Regions from separate parts of the Bradyrhizobium sp. CCGE-LA001 genome, predicted to be linked through region 1. Evidence: predicted binding sites of a transcription regulator. Region 1 holds the regulator's gene; each other region holds the start of a gene.
What was found. Region 1 encodes PhoB, which activates phosphate uptake and scavenging genes when phosphate is short. Its sites were predicted from a motif close to TGTCATNNANCTGTCAT; they were not measured.
Positions count from the first base shown of each region.

Region 2: the regulator PhoB is predicted to act here: its motif matches at 3,894-3,910, upstream of BCCGELA001_RS31975 (YdcH family protein).
Region 3: the regulator PhoB is predicted to act here: its motif matches at 4,752-4,768, upstream of phnC (phosphonate ABC transporter ATP-binding protein).

Region 1 is NZ_CP013949.1:7,549,275-7,555,374, reverse strand. It holds gene pstC (phosphate ABC transporter permease subunit PstC) at 1-86, shown strand, start outside; gene pstA (phosphate ABC transporter permease PstA) at 91-936, shown strand; gene pstB (phosphate ABC transporter ATP-binding protein PstB) at 933-1,754, shown strand; gene phoU (phosphate signaling complex protein PhoU) at 1,766-2,482, shown strand; gene phoB (phosphate regulon transcriptional regulator PhoB) at 2,505-3,212, shown strand; gene BCCGELA001_RS34325 (GcrA family cell cycle regulator) at 3,453-3,965, opposite strand; gene BCCGELA001_RS34320 (aspartate aminotransferase family protein) at 4,435-5,643, shown strand; gene argF (ornithine carbamoyltransferase) at 5,643-6,100, shown strand, end outside.
Region 2 is NZ_CP013949.1:7,012,283-7,018,382, forward strand. It holds gene BCCGELA001_RS31965 (sensor domain-containing protein) at 1-2,193, opposite strand, end outside; gene BCCGELA001_RS31970 (NAD(P)/FAD-dependent oxidoreductase) at 2,396-3,499, shown strand; gene BCCGELA001_RS31975 (YdcH family protein) at 3,625-3,807, opposite strand; gene BCCGELA001_RS31980 (YdcH family protein) at 4,137-4,343, shown strand; gene BCCGELA001_RS31985 (hypothetical protein) at 4,508-4,714, shown strand; gene BCCGELA001_RS31990 (hypothetical protein) at 4,739-4,990, shown strand; gene BCCGELA001_RS31995 (GGDEF domain-containing protein) at 4,993-5,703, opposite strand; gene purE (5-(carboxyamino)imidazole ribonucleotide mutase) at 5,845-6,100, shown strand, end outside.
Region 3 is NZ_CP013949.1:865,470-871,569, forward strand. It holds gene BCCGELA001_RS04110 (selenium-binding protein SBP56-related protein) at 50-1,450, shown strand; gene BCCGELA001_RS04115 (hypothetical protein) at 1,534-2,121, shown strand; gene BCCGELA001_RS04120 (DUF1045 domain-containing protein) at 2,131-2,829, opposite strand; gene BCCGELA001_RS04125 (alpha-D-ribose 1-methylphosphonate 5-triphosphate diphosphatase) at 2,848-4,041, opposite strand; gene BCCGELA001_RS04130 (transferase hexapeptide repeat family protein) at 4,038-4,706, opposite strand; gene phnC (phosphonate ABC transporter ATP-binding protein) at 4,879-5,688, shown strand; gene phnD (phosphonate ABC transporter substrate-binding protein) at 5,749-6,100, shown strand, end outside.

The DNA.
Region 1 (6,100 bases):
GCCTCTTGCTGTTCGTGCTGACGTTCTTCGTGCTCGCGGCCGCCCGGTTGATGCTGCTGCGCCTGGAAACCAAGGCGGGGAAGTGAAGCCATGAACCCGATCTATTTACGCCGCCGCCGCTGGGACATCGTCATTCGCGGCCTCTGCATCGCAGCCGCAGCGTTCGGCGTCACCTGGCTCGCGCTGATCTTGGCAACACTGCTTTACAACGGCCTTGCCGGGCTCAACCTCCAGGTCTTCACCGAGAACACGCCGCCGCCCGGATCGAACGAGGGCGGTCTGCTCAACGCCATCGTCGGCTCGCTCATCATGACCGTGATCGGCGTCGGCATCGGCGCGCCGCTCGGCCTGTTCGCCGGCACCTATCTCGCCGAGTACGGCCGCAACGACAAGCTGACCTCGGTGATCCGCTTCATCAACGACATTCTCCTGTCGGCGCCCTCGATCATCATCGGCCTGTTCATCTACGGCGCGGTGGTGGTGCCGATGCGGGGCTTCTCGGCCATCGCCGGCGCGCTGGCGCTCGCCGTCATCGTGATCCCGGTCGTGGTGCGCACCACCGAAGACATGCTGCTGCTGGTGCCGAACCCGCTGCGCGAGGCGGCCTCCGCGCTCGGTCTGCCGCGGTCGCTGGTGATCAAGCGCATCGCCTATCGGGCCGCGCGCTCCGGCCTCATCACCGGCGTGCTGCTGGCGACTGCCCGCGTCGCGGGCGAGACCGCGCCGCTGCTGTTCACGGCGCTGTCGAACCAGTTCTTCAGCCTCGGCCTGAACAAGACGATGGCCAACCTGCCGGTGACCATCAACAACTTCGTGCAGAGCCCCTACGAATATTGGAAGCAACTCGCCTGGAGCGGCGCGCTGCTCATCACTCTGACTGTGCTTGCCCTGAACATTGGCGCGCGCATCCTTGGCGCCGAGAGGACTGCAAAATGAGCGAAATGTCTGTTTCCGTCAGTGCGCCGACCGTTCACCCCGGCTCGCAGCCGTTGCCCGAGGCGCCCGCCAAGGTCACCGCGCGCAACCTGAACTTCTATTACGGTGAGCACCACGCGCTGAAGAACATCAATCTGGCGCTCGGCACCAACCGCGTCACGGCGTTCATCGGCCCGTCGGGCTGCGGCAAGTCGACCCTGCTGCGCATCTTCAACCGGATGTACGATCTCTATCCGGGCCAGCGTGCCACCGGCCAGCTGTTGCTGGATCAGACCAACATCCTCGATCCTAAGCTCGACCTCAACCTGCTGCGCGCCCGCGTCGGCATGGTGTTCCAGAAGCCGACGCCGTTCCCGATGACGATCTACGAGAACATCGCCTTCGGCATCCGCCTCTACGAGAAGATCTCGAAATCCGAGATGGATGATCGGGTCGAGAAGGCGCTGCGCGGCGGCGCGTTGTGGAACGAGGTCAAGGACAAGCTCAACGCCTCCGGCCTGTCGCTCTCCGGCGGCCAGCAGCAGCGTCTCTGCATCGCGCGCACCGTCGCGGTGCGGCCCGAGGTGATCCTGTTCGACGAGCCCTGCTCGGCGCTCGATCCGATCTCGACCGCCAAGGTCGAGGAGCTGATCCAGGAACTGTCCGAAAATTACACGATCGCGATCGTCACCCATAACATGCAGCAGGCGGCCCGTGTCTCCGACAAGACCGCCTTCATGTATCTCGGCGAGCTGATCGAGTTCGACGACACCAGCAAGATCTTCACGTCGCCGAGCGACCGGCGCACGCAGGATTACATCACCGGCCGGTTCGGCTGAGGAGACGGGACATGGGTTCTGAACATACCGCAAAGGCCTTCGACACCGACCTCCAGGAGCTCACCCGCCTGGTCGCCGAGATGGGGGGCATCGCCGAGCGCATGATCGTCGACTCCGTCGACGCGCTGATCCGCCGCGACGTCGCACTCGGCCAGCGCGTCGTCACCATCGACGCCGAGCTCGACGCGCTGCAGAAGCGCATCGAGGAGCGCGCCGTGCTCACCATCGCCCGCCGCCAGCCGATGGCGGTCGACCTGCGCGAGATCGTCGGCGCCATGCGCGTCGCGACCGATCTGGAGCGCATCGGCGACCTCGCCAAGAACATGGGCAAACGCGTCGCCGCGCTGGATGCGGACTTCCATCCGCTGAAGCTGTTTCGCGGCCTCGAGCACATGACCGACCTCGTGCAGCAGCAGGTCAAGTCGGTGCTGGACGCCTATGCCGCGCATGACCTGCCGGCGGCGATGGCGGTGTGGAAGGGCGACGAGGAGGTCGACGCCATCTGCACCTCGCTGTTCCGCGAGCTCCTCACCTACATGATGGAGGATCCGCGCAACATCTCGTTCTGCATCCACCTGATGTTCTGCGCCAAGAACATCGAGCGGATCGGCGACCACGCCACCAACATCGCCGAGACCGTGTTCTACATGATCGAGGGTCAGGCGATGACCGACAAGCGGCCGAAGGGCGACATGACGACCTTCGCCACGACGGTCCCGAATACCTGACGACTTAAGGAGCGACGACCACATGGGCGCACGCATTATGGTGGTTGAAGACGAAGAAGCTCTCACCGAGCTTCTGCGCTACAACCTCGAAGGCGACGGCTATGACGTGGAGACGGTGATGCGCGGCGACGACGCCGACACTCGCCTCAAGGAACACATCCCCGATCTGATCGTGCTCGACTGGATGCTGCCGGGGCTGTCAGGCATCGAGCTGTGCCGGCGTCTGCGCACCCGTCCCGAGACCAAGCAGCTGCCGATCATCATGCTCACCGCGCGCGGCGAGGAGAGCGAGCGGGTGCGGGGTCTTGCGACCGGCGCCGACGATTACATCGTCAAGCCGTTCTCGGTGCCGGAGCTGCTGGCGCGGGTGAAGGGCCTTCTGCGGCGGGCAAGCCCGGAGCGGCTCGCCACTGTGCTGGCCTATGGCGACATCGAGCTCGACCGCGACAAGCGCCGCGTCGCGCGCTCGGGCCGGCCGATCGATCTCGGCCCGACCGAGTATCGCCTTCTGGAGTTCTTCCTGGAGCATCCGGGCCGCGTGTTCTCGCGCGAGCAACTGCTCGACAGCGTCTGGGGCCGCGACATCTACATCGACGAACGCACCGTCGACGTCCATATCGGCCGCCTGCGCAAGCTGCTCAATCTCGGCCGCGAGCAGGACCCGATCCGCACGGTCCGCGGTGCCGGCTATGCGCTCGACGATCGGTTTGCGAAGGCGGAGCAGACGTAAGGTTTTTGAGTTTGTTCGCTGGCAGCTGTGGCTACAATCTCAACTGTCGTCCCGGGGCGCGCGCAGCGCGAACCCGGGACCCATAAACACAAGACGTGGTTGGGCGACGACTCGGTGTGACCATCTCGCGCAACACTTGCGCCCTGAGGTTATGGATCCCCGCGTTCGCGGGGGTGACACCGAGCAATTGGAGCCGTCATCGCGCGACGGCTGCTGTCCTTGCAGTCAGTTAAACCCCGCTCACCGCGTGCTCGGCTTGGCCGGCGCGCGCCGACGATCCGCTGCGGGCTGATAGGCGACGCGCGAGTGCTGGGCGCAGTAGGGCAGGCCGGAGAGCGCCTTGCCGCCGCAGAAGAAGAAATCCGGGCTCGAGGGATCGCCGACCGGCCAGTGGCAGGTCGCCTCGTTCAATTCCAGCAGCGACAGCCGCTGGCTCATCGGCACCACGTTGTCGTAGGTGACGGGCTCTGCCTCGACCTCGACCTCGAAGGCCTGCGCCAGCGCGGTGTTGCCGCGTGAGATCGGACGGGTCACCCGCATCATGTGCTGCGCCGGACGCGCCTTGCGCGGCCGGGGCGCGGCCGAAGACGGACTCTTGGCGCGGCCGGACAGGCCGAGCCTGTGCACTTTGCCGATCACGGCATTGCGGGTCACATTGCCGAGCTCAGCCGCGATCTGGCTGGCCGAAAGTCCGGCCTCCCAGAGCTTTTTCAGCTGCTCGACGCGATCATCGGACCAGGTCAAAACCGTCATTGCACCCTTTCCCTCGCTGCGCGCCGCCATCCTGGGGCCTCGCAGCGAATGCCTAAGCCTTGAAAAAACCCGTGCCGCCAGAATCCCTTAAGGCTCGCCGGGCGCGCAACGAGCGCCCGAACGTTTACGCCGGTACATGAGGACTCTTGGGATCAGAACCGCTGCACGAGATGTCGTATCTGACAGTCCAAACGCTACAATATGGCGTGACTCCCGCGCAAGAGTCCGCCGACTCGCTTCCACATGTTCCGTGGTGAAAACCCCGCAAAATCGGCACCGCAAGACTACGGAATCAGCGTTTCGCGAGGCTTTCCGGGCGGCATTGACACCCGTCTTGCCAGGCATAAGATAGTGCCGCGTGCCGCCCTTAAAAGGCGGCACGTTTCGTTTTCCGGACCGGTCAATGGTGCGCTGCGCAAGGCATACCAGGCAGGTCTCAACATTCAAATGCAACATCCAAGTGATGGTCATGACCAACAGCGCCGCGCCGCATCTGCTTCCCGTTTTCGCCAGGGCCGACCTTGGTTTCGAGCGCGGCGAAGGCTGCTGGCTGATCGCGACCAATGGCGATCGCTATCTCGATTTCACCTCGGGTGTTGCGGTGAACGCGCTCGGCCATTGCCATCCGGCGCTGGTCAAGGCCTTGCAGGAGCAGTCGACGAAGCTCTGGCACATGTCGAACCTGTTCCAGAGCCCGGATGGCGAGAAGCTCGCCGTGCGCCTGTGCAACGAGAGCTTTGCGGACTTCGTGTTCTTCTGCAATTCCGGCGCCGAAGCGCTGGAGGGTGTGATCAAGCTGGTCCGCCACCATCACTTCTCCAAGGGCCATCCGGAACGCTATCGCATCATCACCTTCGAAGGCGCCTTCCACGGCCGCACGCTGGCGACGCTGGCCGCGACCGGATCTGCAAAATATCTCGAAGGTTTCGGCCCGCCGATGGACGGTTTCGACCAGGTCCCGCATGGTGACATCGACGCCGTGAAGAAGGCGATCGGTCCGCAGACCGCCGGCATCCTGATCGAGCCGATCCAGGGCGAGGGCGGCGTGCGTTCGTCGACGCCCGCCTTCCTCAAGGCGCTGCGCCAGCTCTGCGACGAGAAGGGTCTGCTGCTCGCTTTCGACGAAGTGCAGACCGGCATGGGGCGTACCGGCGATCTCTTCGCGCACCGGCGCACCGGCGTCACGCCTGACGTGATGTCGCTGGCCAAGGCGCTCGGCGGCGGCTTCCCGATCGGTGCGGTGCTGGCCACTGCGGAGGCGGCCGCCGGCATGGGGCCCGGCTCACACGGCTCGACTTTCGGCGGCAATCCGCTCGCGATCTCCGCTGCGAATGCCGTGCTCGACGTCATGCTCAAGCCCGGCTTCTTCGATCACGTGCAGAAGATGTCGCTGCTGCTCAAGCAGAAGCTCGCCTCTGTGATCGACCGCCACCCCGATATCGTCAGCGAAGTCCGTGGCGAAGGTCTGCTGATCGGCATCAAGGCGGTGGTGCCTTCGGCTGATCTCGTTGCCGCCTTGCGCAACGAAAAGCTGCTCACGGTCGGTGCCGGCGACAATGTCGTGCGCTTCCTGCCGCCTCTGATCGTCACCGAAGCCGAGATCGAGGACAGCGTCGGGCGGCTCGAGCGTGCTTGCGCTGCGATCTCGTCCAGTCAGACCAAGCGGGCGGCAAGCTGATGAGCAAGTCGCCGAGACACTTCCTCGACATCAACGAGCTCCCGTTGTCGGAGCTCAAGCGCATGCTCGCCGCATCCTCCGCCATGAAGGCGAAGCAGAAGGCGCATCAGCCGGTCAGGCCGCTCCAAGGCAAGACGCTGGCGATGATCTTCGAGCGTCCTTCGACGCGGACGCGGGTGTCGTTCGACGTGGCCATGCGCCAGCTCGGCGGTGAGCCCATCATGCTCACCGGCGCCGAGATGCAGCTCGGCCGCGGCGAGACCATCGCCGACACCGCGCGCGTGCTGTCGCGCTATGTCGACGCCATCATGATCCGCATCCTCAATCACGAGGCGCTGCTGGAGCTTGCCGCCTATGCGACCGTGCCCGTCATCAACGGCCTGACGCGCCGTTCGCATCCCTGCCAGGTGATGGCCGACCTCATGACCTACGAGGAGCATCGCGGCCCGATCGAGGG
Region 2 (6,100 bases), 540 kb from region 1:
CTGCGCCGGCGACAGGTTGACCGCGACCTGGAGCGGTTTCGGCCAGGACGCCGCCTCGCGGCAGGCCTCGCGCAGGATCCACTCGCCCATCTCGACGATCAGGCCGCTTTCCTCCGCGATCGGAATGAACTCGGCCGGCGAAACTTGGCCGCGCACCGGATGCTGCCAGCGCGCCAATGCCTCGAAGCCGATGATCTCGCTCTCGGCGACGCTGTTGCCGGCGACGCCCTGCGGCTGGAAGGCGAGCGAGAGCTCGCCGTTCTTGATCGCCATCGAGAGGTCCTGATGCAGCACGCGGCGATCGCGGATCTGCTGGTCCATCTCCGGCTGATAGAGGCTGATCGTGCCGCGTGACTTCTGCTTGGCGCGGAACAGGGCCGCACCGGCATTGGCGAGCAGCGAGGCGCCATCAGCGCCGTTATGCGGGAAGATCGACATGCCTGTGGTGATACCTGCGCGGACCGGGCGGCCGTCGATCTGGAATTCGCGGGCGACGGCTTCGCCGATCTGCTGCGCCAGCGCCAGGCCCGCCTGCGGCTGCTTGCCGTCGATGATCAGGCCGAACTCGTCGCCCGACAGGCGCGCCACCACCCCGCCGCGTGCGGAGTCCAGGAGCCGGTGGGCCACCTCGATCAAGAGCTTGTCGCCGAGCGCATGGCCGAAGACGTCGTTGACCTCCTTGAGGCCGTCGAGATCGACGCAGAGGACGGCGAACTCCTCGCTGGTGCCTTCGCAGGCCTCGATCATCTGGGTCAGCGCCTGCAGGAAGGCGGCGCGGTTCGGCAGGTCGGTGAGGCCGTCGTGATAGGCCATGTGCGCCATGCGCGACTCGGTCTGCCGGCGATCGGTGACGTCCTCGTGGGTCTTGATCAGATATTGCGGTTCGCCGTCATCGTTCAGCACGGTGGCGCGGCGGGTCAGGAACAGGCGCAGGCCGTCCTTTGTCGAGATCGGATGCTCCTCGGAGATCATCCCGCGCTTCTTGATCGCGGCCTCGTCGCGCGCGATGATCAGCTTGGCTTCCTTCGGATTGAAGATATCGGCGGCGGTCAGGCCCGTGGTTTCCTCGCGCCTGCGGTTGAGGATCGACTCGGCGCTGCGGTTGGCGAGCAGATAGCGGCCGTCCTTGACCTGCTCCACGATCAACGCCACCGGGATGTTGTCGACCACGAGCTCGAGGAACCTCTTGGTGCTCTCCAGCTCCTGCGACAGCGAGCGGCGGTCCGTGATGTCCTCGAACACCAGCAGCAGGAATCCGGGCTTGTTGCCGTCATTGCGGACCGCGATCCGGATCGAGGCGACCATGCGCCGCTCTCCGCCCCGCTCGACCTCGAATTCATTGCGGAACTGGCCGTCCGGCGAATCGAGCGCCGCGCGGTCAGTCGCCTCGATGGTAGCCGCCGAGCCCGGCGCGAACAGCTCGCGCGCATTCTTGCCGACGACATGATCCCGCGAGAAGCCCCAGAACCGCTCATAGGCCGTATTCGCGAAGATATAGCGGCCGTCCTCGATGTTCTTGGCGGCGACACAGGCCGGCACGTTGTCCAGCACCGTCTCCAGGAATTGCTTGGTGGAGGCGAGCTGTTGCGACAGCCTGCGCTCTTCGCTGACGTCGAGATGCGTCGCCACCGAGCCGCCGTTCGGGAGCACGAAGAACTTCACCAGGATGGCCCGTCCGTCCGGCATTTCGGTGATCAAGCCGTTGGTGCTTGACGCCTTCTGGTAGAACTCCTCGTCGGTAGCGGCATCCAGCACCCCCCGCCGGCGCCGCAGCTCGAGAAGGTCGTGGCCGGTCATGTTGGGCCGGATCTCCGACCGCGTCAGGCCATAGATCTCGAGGTAGCGGTCGTTGCAGAAGATGACGCGCCGCTGCGCATCCGTCATCACCACGCCCTGGTTGAGATTGTTCATGGCGGAGGAGACGAAGGCATTGCGCCGCAACTGCAAGCGCCGGGTCCGGCGCAGCGAAGAATGGATCCACAGTACGATCGCGGCGAGGAACGAGCAGAGAACGATGCCCGCAATCAAGGCTTCCCAGATTACGCTGGGATTGAGCCTGGCGAGATCAGCCGGAGCGGCGAAGGCGTCCGACAGCGCAAAGGCGCGCGCAGGCGCGACCGCGCCGGCCAGGCACACGACGGCCTGCACAGCAATCGGAAGCGTGCTGCCCACGTGCCAGTTCTTCTCAGCCATCAGCCACCCGCGATTTCAACGTCGGATTGTCTGGCTTCACGGGTTTGGATCGGGTAAACGCCTGTACGTGCAACAGAAAAATGTGACGCGAAACACGGCAATTGCCCTGACATGATAAACGCCTCCTTAACGGAAAACGGCCGCACGCCCGCCTCTGCAGCCCTCCTGCCACCGGCTCCTCCAGCGGACCGCCTGCACAATCATGGATAGGGTCGACTGCGTCGTCATCGGAGCCGGCGTGGTCGGGCTCGCGGTGGCTCGAAGGCTCGCGCAGGCCGGGCGCGAGGTCATCGTGCTCGAGGAAGCCGAGGCCATCGGCACCATCACGTCATCACGCAACAGCGAGGTGATCCATGCCGGTATCTACTACCGCGCCGGGAGCTGGATGGCGCGCATGTGCGTGGACGGCAAGCACGCGCTCTATCGCTACTGCGCCGAACGCGGCATCCCGCACAAGAATTGCGGCAAGCTGATCGTCGCGACCAGTGCGAAGGAGACGGAAAAGCTGCAATCGATCAAGGCGCATGCTGAAGCCAACGGCGTGCTCGACATGGAGCTGCTTTCGGGCGAGGCCGCACGCGCGCTGGAGCCGGCGCTCGCCTGCGACGCCGCACTGCTGTCGCCCTCGACCGGCATCATCGACAGCCACGCCTACATGCTCTCGCTGCGCGGCGAAGCCGAGGACGCGGGCGCGGCCTTCGCGTTCCACACGCCCCTGGTCCGCGCCAAGGCAGCCGCCGGCGTGATCGAGATCGAAGCCGGCGGCGAAGCGCCGATGACCCTGCAATGCAGCCTCCTCGTCAACGCCGCAGGGCTGTCGGCGACGATGGTGGCGCGCAACATCGAGGGCATGCCGCTGGACCGCATTCCGCCGGCCTATCTCGCCAAGGGAAACTATTTCAGTTGCAATGCCAGGGCGCCGTTCTCGCGCCTGATCTACCCGGTGCCCGAGCCCGGCGGGCTGGGTGTGCACCTGACGCTGGACATGGCGGGGCAGGCCCGCTTCGGGCCCGACGTCGAGTGGATCGAGACGATCAACTACGAGGTCGACCCGTCACGTGCCGAGCGCTTCTACCCTGCGATCCGCAGATATTGGCCGACGCTGCCCGACGGCGCGTTGATGCCGAGCTATTCGGGCATCCGTCCGAAGATCGTGCCCCCGGCGGTGGCCACGCAGGATTTTCTGATGCAGGGCCCGCGCGATCACGGCGTCACAGGTCTGATCAACCTGTTCGGCATCGAATCGCCGGGGCTGACGTCGTCGCTCGCGATCGCGGATCACGTTGCCGAGCTCGCAGACATCTAAGCGCCGTGCGAATAAGCGTCGTGCAAACATCTTTGCACGGCGCGTGCGTCCTCGCAGCAGGGATGAGCGCAAAGGCGTCATCCCTGCGGGAAGGGTTAGATCAACTCTACATTGTTACGGGGGTACTAGTGGAGCGTGTCGCCAGATTGCTTCAGACGCTCGATCTGGTCCTTGACCATCAACTTCCGGCGCTTCAACTCAACAATTTGCAGGTCGTCTGTTGAAAGGTGCACGAGAGCTTCGTGCAATTCGTTTTCGAGAAGTTTGTGCTTCCGCTCCAATTCAACAAGATGTGCCTGAATTGTCATTCGAAACCTCCTCGGTAGGGTTGAACCTCAGGATTCGATCCGGACGAGCAAGTCTACATCACCGATTCGTTCTGTCGACGGATATCCGTCGTCGCTCCGTCATTTTTGAAAATTCATATGTAACGAAGCGTGAGTACGGGAACCGCGCGGGAAAAATCCATGATATCAATGCGCTTGCGCCGCCCCTCGGCGATCCGCAGAAATATGTTGCGGGAGATCGTCGAGCGGCGGCCCGAGATCGCTTGCGATCACGCCGCGCAAGGACGATAATTTCCACAGGGCATCCACAGCCCAGATCTCACGCCTATCGGTTTTCGGCCACCGCAGACATGACCAATGAAGACGAGCGTGAGCTCGAAGCCGAGCTCACCCGGTTGCAGCAGGAACACCGAGATCTCGATGCGGCGATCGATGCATTGCATCAATCGCCCGCCCCCGACCTGTTGCGGCTACAGCGGTTGAAGAAACGCAAGCTGTTGCTGCGCGATCGCATCGCGTTCATCGAAGACCAGATCACACCCGACATCATTGCCTGAGCGTGTTGAGCCGATCTCGCGGCCGCTCGCCGCATCTGAATCCGCTTGACTCGAAAAGAACAAAATAGGAACATTCGACACCCCAGCGCCGCGGAAAACGCCGGCGGACGAGGCCAAGGGACCACGCCAAAGAACACGCCAGACAAGGCAGAAGGACCACGCAGATGCCGGCAACCGCCCTTCTCGACAACAGCCATTATGAACAAGCCTGCGATCAGGCGATCGCGATGTGCGACGGCAATCTGCGCAGCACCATCAAGGCGCTGATCATGGCCAACGAATATCTCGAGACGGAGCTGGAAGAATTGCAGGCGGCGATTGCCGCCGGCTGCATTCCCGAGACCTCGCGGAGCAAGAGCAGCGCCGCCTGAGCTTCACCATTGGAGCGCAACGCCATGTCAGATGTAACCTATTACGTTGCAATGCCCTTCCTGATCGATGCCGATGGCTCGCCGGTCGCCGGCGCCGCCGAGGAATGCCAGAGCTCCTCGGCAGCGTTGCGGCGCGCCGAGGCCTTGTCGCGTGGTGCAGGCAACATCGGTGCGGTTGCATTCAGCCGCAGCGGCGACCCGATGACCGGCGAGTTCGGCGACGCCACGCTGCTGCGCAAATTCGGCAACGTGCCGGAAGATCTGGCCACGCTGTAACGTCACCTGCTCACCAGCCTGATCCGCGGCTCGTGCCGCCGGTGCGCCTTGCGCACATACATGGCGGCATCGGCCTCCTCCAGGGCACGGCCGGCGTCGGACTGCGCTCCCAGCAGCGCCACGCCGGCGGAAGCGCCAGCAGTCACCTGCTGGCCCCGAAAGGTGAATGACAGCTCGTCGACCGCCTGCTCGAAGATGGCGGCCTTCGCCATGGCGTCGGTCTCGCTGAGATTCCACAGCAGCAGCGCGAACTCGTCGCCTCCGAGACGGCCCACCACGTCCGAGGCGCGGACCTGACGCGTCAGCGTCGCCGCAATCGCCTTGAGCACCTCGTCGCCGGCAGCGTGTCCAAAGGAATCGTTGATCGGCTTCAGCCGATCGACGTCGAGCACGATCAGCGCCCCGCTGGCGCGGTAGCGCTTCATATAGGCAACGGCACGTTGGAGCGCGCGCTCGAACCCGCGCCGGTTCGGAATCTCCAGGAGGAAATCGGTGTCGGCGGCCGCCTCGAGCTCCGCGACCCGGCGCTCGGCCGCCTTGAGCTTGCTCCGCAAGCCGCGGATGATCGCCTTGGTTGTATCCGTGGCCGCATCGGGCGGCGTTCGCCGCTGCCGCGGCCCGGCGGAGCGCTTGGCAGCAGCTTTGGAGCGGGTGGCGCTGGTCTTCCGGCCCATTTTGGCCTTCGCAGCACGCGCCCTTTTTGGCTTCTTCATGGGCATCCTGCTCAATGAAGGCTTGCGGGGATTCACCAAGACAGGATAGTGCATTCCCTTCTCCTTGCCACCGCCTTGCGAGCCGCCGGCCGGAACCATTAATCTGGCCTATCTTTCTGTTTTCCGAGCACAATTGACGTCATGACCGCGCCGATCGCCATCATCATGGGAAGCCAGTCGGACTGGGACACGATGCGGCATGCCGCCGATACGCTCGCCGCGCTCGGCGTCTCCGCCGATACCCGCATCGTTTCGGCACACCGCACCCCCGACCGCCTGTTCGCTTTCGCCAAGGGCGCCAAGGCCGCCGGATACAAGGTCATCATCGCCGGCGCCGGCGGCGCCGCGCATCTGCCCGGCATGGCGGCCGCGCTGACGGAACTGCCGGTGTTCGGCG
Region 3 (6,100 bases), 1.1 Mb from region 1:
CCGTTATCCCAAGCCAGGTTGGCCCGAACCGACAAAGGGAGGCAGTGCCATGACGATGAGGCCGGATCCCACCTTCCACGCATCGCCCAGGCTTGCGATGGAAGCACCTGCGGAAAACTTTGCCTACACTTTGCTGCTCAGCCCGGATTTCTCGAAGCCCGATGCTCTCGCGGTCATCGACGTCAAGCCGGGATCGCCGACCTACAGCCAGATCGTCCACACCGTGACGATGCCCAACAAGGGCGACGAGTTTCATCACTTCGGCTGGAATGCCTGCTCCTCCGCTCTGTCGCCGCTCACCGGCCACGCCTTTGTCGAGCGGCGCTATCTCATCATCCCCGGGCTGCGCTCGTCGCGGATCTATATCATCGACACCAAGCCCGATCCGACCCAAGCCAAGATTCACAAGATCATCGAGCCCGATGAAGTCTTCAAGAAGACGGGCTACTCGCGTCCGCACACGATCCATTGCGGGCCGGACGGCATTTACGTCAGCACGCTGGGCGGCGGCGGCAAGGACGGCACCAGCGGACCTCCAGGCGTTTTCATCATGGATTGCGAGACGTTTGAGGTTCTTGGACGATGGGAGATCGACCGCGGTCCGCAGACGCTGCATTATGACTTCTGGTGGAACCTGCCGCGCGACTACATGGTGACGAGCGAATGGGCGTTGCCGCCGCAGTTCGAGAACGGGATCGTCCCGGAGGATCTGCTCGCGAACAAATATGGCCACCGTCTCCACTTCTGGGATCTTCGCGCCCGCCGCAACGTCCAGACCATCGACCTCGGCGCAAATCATCAAATGGCGCTGGAGGTACGACCGGCGCACGATCCGGTTCGCGAATACGGCTTCGTTGGTGTCGTGGTCGACACCACCAACCTCGAGGCGTCGATCTGGACGTGGTGGCGCGAAGGCGGAAAATTCCATGCCGAGAAGACGGCGACGATCCCGCCCGAGCCCGCGCCAAAGGAGAAGCTCCCGCCGCTGCTGCAGGGCTTTGGCGCGGTGCCGCCGCTGGTGACCGACATCGACCTGTCGATGGATGACCGGTTCCTCTATGTCTCGTGCTGGGGCACGGGTGAAATGCGTCAGTACGACGTCAGCGATCCCAGAAAGCCGAAGCTCGCGGGCTCGGTCCATATCGGCGGCATCGCGCGCCGCACCCCGCATCCAAATGGCAAGGCCTTTGCGGCCGGGCCGCAGATGGTCGAGGTCAGCCGCGACGGCCGGCGCGTGTACTGGACCAACTCGCTCTATTCCACCTGGGACGACCAGTTCTATCCCGACGGCGTTCCGGGCGTTGAGGTCATGGCCAATGCCGGTCGCAACGGCGGTCTCGAACTCGACAAGGATTACTTCGTGAGCTTCCCCGACGGATATCGTGCGCACCAGATCAGGCTGGAGGGCGGCGATTGTTCGACGGACTCCTTTTGCTACCCGTCGGTCTAGATTGGGGGCAGGCGAGCCCGGCGATTGGCTGGCTCTGGCTGGCGCTTGTTGCGAGCGGTCTCTACCACGGGATCAATCCGGGGATGGGATGGCCGCTCGCCGTTTCGGCCGGGCTCATGGACAAGAGTCCACGCGCGCTCTTCCGCGCGTTGTGGGCCCTGTGGGCCGGCCATCTCCTGGCAACGCTTCTCGTGCTGCTGCCATTCGCATTTCTGCTCGTGCTGGCCGAGTGGCAGCGCCCGGTCCAGCTCGTCGCAAGCCTTGTCGTCATCGGCTTCGGCGCCTATCGTTTGTTCGCGCGGAGTCATCCTCGCGCGCTGGCACGGATTCCGCCGACGCAATTGGCGCTCTGGTCGTTTGCCGTCGCCATTGCCCACGGCGCCGCCTTGATGCTCGTGCCGATCTATCTCGGGCTCTGCCAGGCCTACAAGCTGGATGCCGGCCACCAGGCGGCGGGCGCGCTGATGAAGGCGAGTCTCGCCATGACGATGCTGGTCTCCCTGGTGCACGTCGTCGCCATGGTCAGCGCCGGCGGATGTCTGGCGTGGTTGGTCTACCGCTATCTGGGTTTGAAATTTGTCTCGCGAAGCTGGTTCAATCTGGATGCTGTCTGGGCGACCAGCCTCATTCTGGTCGGCGCGCTGGCGCTCGCCTTCAATCTTGCGAGTTGACGGCGAAGTCTACCGCGTCAACGCCCACTCACCGATGATGCGGAAGCGAGCCTTGGCATCGTCCTGCTTGAACAGCGCGAGCCGGTCGATCTCAAGTGCATCAAGCCCCAGCGCTGCAAACCGTCGCCGCAGCATTTCCAATATCGGCCCGCGTCGCGCGGCATCCAGCCGCCCGGTCAGCGTCATGTGGAAGCGGAATTCTTCCATCACATAAGGATAGCCCCAGCGGTCGAGATGGTCGCGCTGCTGTTCGCTCAGCTTATCGGGCTTGCGCCGCGCGCGGTCCTCCGCCGTGAGCGCGGCGCGGAACGAATCGAACGCGCGGACGCAATCGGCGGCGAGCCCTTGCAGCGCATCGAGCGGTTCGGCCGGAATGACGGCGATGAAGCCGCTGATGGAATCGACGATCGGCCGGATCGTCGGGATCGGCCGCGGCGTGCCGGCGAAGGCCGCGCAGGCGGCCGCGAGCTCGGCTTCGGTCCGGCCAGGCGCGAGCGCCATCGGTGCCTTCAACGTGGCGTGGAAGCCGTATTTGCGGGGATCGGCAGTGATGTCGCGCCAATCCGGCGCGACATGCAGTGCGTCGTGCGGAAACGGCAGCTCGTCGCCGGTGTAGGCATCATATCCGAGCAGCTCGGCTCCGAAGCGGGAGAGGGCGCTGTCAGAGCCGGCGGCAAAATAGATCGCGTAGCGGGGAAAACCTGTCATCACCTCAGCATAGCCAATTTAGGCCGCGGCGACAGCCTCGCGCGGCGTTGCCACCGCTGCGAGCAGCCGCGTGGCATCGGTGAGGTGCACGAGCTTGCCGCCCGAGATCACCGCGATGAGCCGCGGTCGCAGTGCCACGCTGTCGTCGACGAGCAGGATGTCGGCGCGGCGTCCCTCGGCAAGCACACCGCGATCGGTCAGACCGGTGGCACGCGCGGGGCCGGCGGAGACCAAGTCCCACGCTTCCGTCAGCGGCAGCACGCCGTCGGCGGCGAGGCGGAATGCGGCGAGCAGCTGTGCAGGATAATAATAGTCCGACGCCAGCACCGAGCAGAGACCCTTGGCGATCATGTCCGACGCCTTGGTCCAGCCGGTGTGGCTGCCGCCGCGCACGACGTTCGGCGCGCCGTAGACGATGGCATCGCCGTGGCTTGCGGCTGCTCGCGCCGTCTCCTCATTGATCGGAAACTCGGCGATCAATGCGCCGAGCTCGCGAAACTCCTGACGCATCGCCGGCGTCGCATCGTCGTGCGAGAGCATCCGCACCCCCGTCGCGCGAGCCGTCGCGGCCAGTCGCGCTACCGAGGCCGGCACGTCGCCAGCCCGCGCGACCACGAGCCCGACGAGCCGGTCGAAATCCTCGCTCGAAAGGCCGGTGCGCTCGACCATGCGGTTGCGCTTGCGGGGCTTGGCCATGTCGGCGACGGTGCCGTCCATGTGGTCGTTGAAGGCGAACAGGTCGACGCGGCCTTCGGCGAGCCACTGGCTGATCTCGGCTTCGGCGTCGAGATTGTAGGTCTCGTGGCGCAGGTGGAAGCGGGTGTCGGCGGCGAATTGCGGGCGCTGTCGCTCGATCGCCTCCATCAGGCCGCGCGCATTGTCGGCGCTGCGCAGGCCCGGTTCCCACGAGCAGGTCGTGGCGTGAAACACGGTGGTGATGCCGTTGCTGATCGCCTGACGGTCACTGTCGGCGAGCGCGACGTCGATCGGAAAGTCGACGCCGGCGCGCGGCATCATCTGGCGCTCGAAGGCATCGCCATGCAGATCGACGATGCCGGGGAGCACGAGCAGGTTGCGCGCATCGATCGCCAGCCGCGAACGGCCGCGTGAGCCATCGATCTCTACAATGTCCGCTCCGGACACGAGGAGTGAGGTTTCGACGAGCTCGGCGCCGATCAGGGCCCGGCCGCCTTCAAGGAATATCTCTGTCACGCGACCGCGCTTCGTTTGCTGGGAGACCCGGGGAAGGAGCTCGCCTGTGCTTCGTATGTCGCCAGGAAATCTTCAATCCCGAGCTTGCGGAAATCAGGCAGCGCTTTGCGCAATTTGTCGTGATCCCAGTCCCACCAAGCCAGCTTCGCGAGCCGTCCGGAAATTTCCTCCGAGAACCGCCGCCGCACGATACGGGCGGGATTGCCGGCGACGATGGTGTAGGCCGGTACGTCCTTGGTGACGATGGCGCCGGCCGCAATCACCGCACCGGTGCCGATGTTGCGGCCCGGCAGCACGATCGCGCCATGGCCGATCCAGACGTCATGGCCGATATGGACGTGATGCTGGCGCCGCCAGGCGAAGAATTCGGCATCGTCGCTTTCGCCTTCGAAATAGGCGCTGGATCGGTAGGTGAAGTGCGCCTGCGTCGCGCGGTGCATCGGATGATTGCCGGGGTTGATGCGCGTCATCGCAGCGATCGAGCAGAACTTTCCGATGGTGGTGTAGGTGATCTGCGCATCGTTGACGACATAGGAGTAATCACCCATCGCCACTTCATGCAGGATGGTGCGCGCGCCGACCTCGGTATAGGCGCCGAGCCTCGTCTCGTGCAGTGTGGCCGAAGGGTCGATGGTCGGCTGAATCGAAAGAGCTTTGGCTGCCATATCGTATCCAGGGCGTGGGCGGAGCGTTCCTCTTCGAGCGGTTTGATGACGATGTCATGACGTAGCGATGACAGGGGATGAGCTGTGGAGGATCGCCGCACCGCAACGCTGATGTCACACAAGTGTCAAGCGCCGGCGTTAGCGGTGGGCCCCAGCTACTCTGGAGCCCTGCATGCTGGTGGTTGAAGGTCTGACGTGCCGCTTCGGCGCAAAAGCCGCGGTGGACGACGCTTCGTTTCAAATCTCTCCCGGCGGTTTCGTCGGTGTGATCGGACGTTCCGGTGCCGGCAAATCGACGCTGCTCCGGGCCGTCAACCGCCTGGTGACCCCGACCCAGGGCAGGATCCTGTTCGACGGTCTCGACGTCACTGCGCTGCGCGGCAAGGAGCTGCGTCAGTGGCGGGCGCGTTCGGCGATGATCTTCCAGCAGTTCAACCTGGTCGGCCGGCTCGATGTCCTGACCAATGTCCTGATGGGGCGCCTCGCCACGATGCCGGCCTGGCGCTCGCTCTCGCAAATCTGGCCGGAACAGGACAAGGCGCTGGCGATGTCTGCGCTGGAACAGTTCGACATCGCGACGCTCGCCGCGCAGCGCGCCGACCAGCTCTCCGGCGGCCAGCAGCAGCGCGTCGCGATCGCCCGGGCCCTGGTGCAGCAGCCCGACATCATCCTCGCCGACGAGCCGATCGCCTCGCTCGATCCACGCAACACCAAGATCGTGATGGATGCGCTGCTGCGCATCAACAAACATTTCGGCATAACGGTGCTCTGCAACCTGCATTCGCTCGATCTCGCGCGCAGCTATTGCGACCGCCTGATCGGCATGGCCGCCGGCCGCGTGGTGTTCGACGGCGCACCGTCCGCGCTGACCGACCGCGTGGCGCGCGAGCTCTACGATCTCGAAGCCGCCGACGTCATGGGCGGCGCGCCCGTCCCGGCGCCCGAGGGCGTTCCGGCACTCGGAACGGCTGCGGCTGCCTGAGCCGCGTTGCGTTGCAAGTGTTTGCGTCAACCGACCCCAACTGATGATGAAGAGGGTATCATGCTCACTCGTAGATTAGTCCTCGCCGGCGCCGCTGCGCTCGCTTTTACGGCCTCCGCCTCGGCCAACGACTGGAAGGCCAAATATCCCGAGCTGACCTTCGCGGTCGTCCCGGCCGAGAACGCCTCCGGCGTGACCGAGCGCTGGGCGCCGTTCGTCAGCTATCTCTCCAAGGAACTGGGCGTGAAGGTCACGCTGCGCATTGCCAACGACTACGCCGCCGTCATCGAAGGCCAGCGCGCCGGCAACATCCAGATCGCGAGCTACGGCTCGGCCTCGTTCGCCCGCGCCCGCCTGACCGGCGTCAAGACCGACGCCTTCGCCAACGACATCAACGCCGACGGTTCGACCG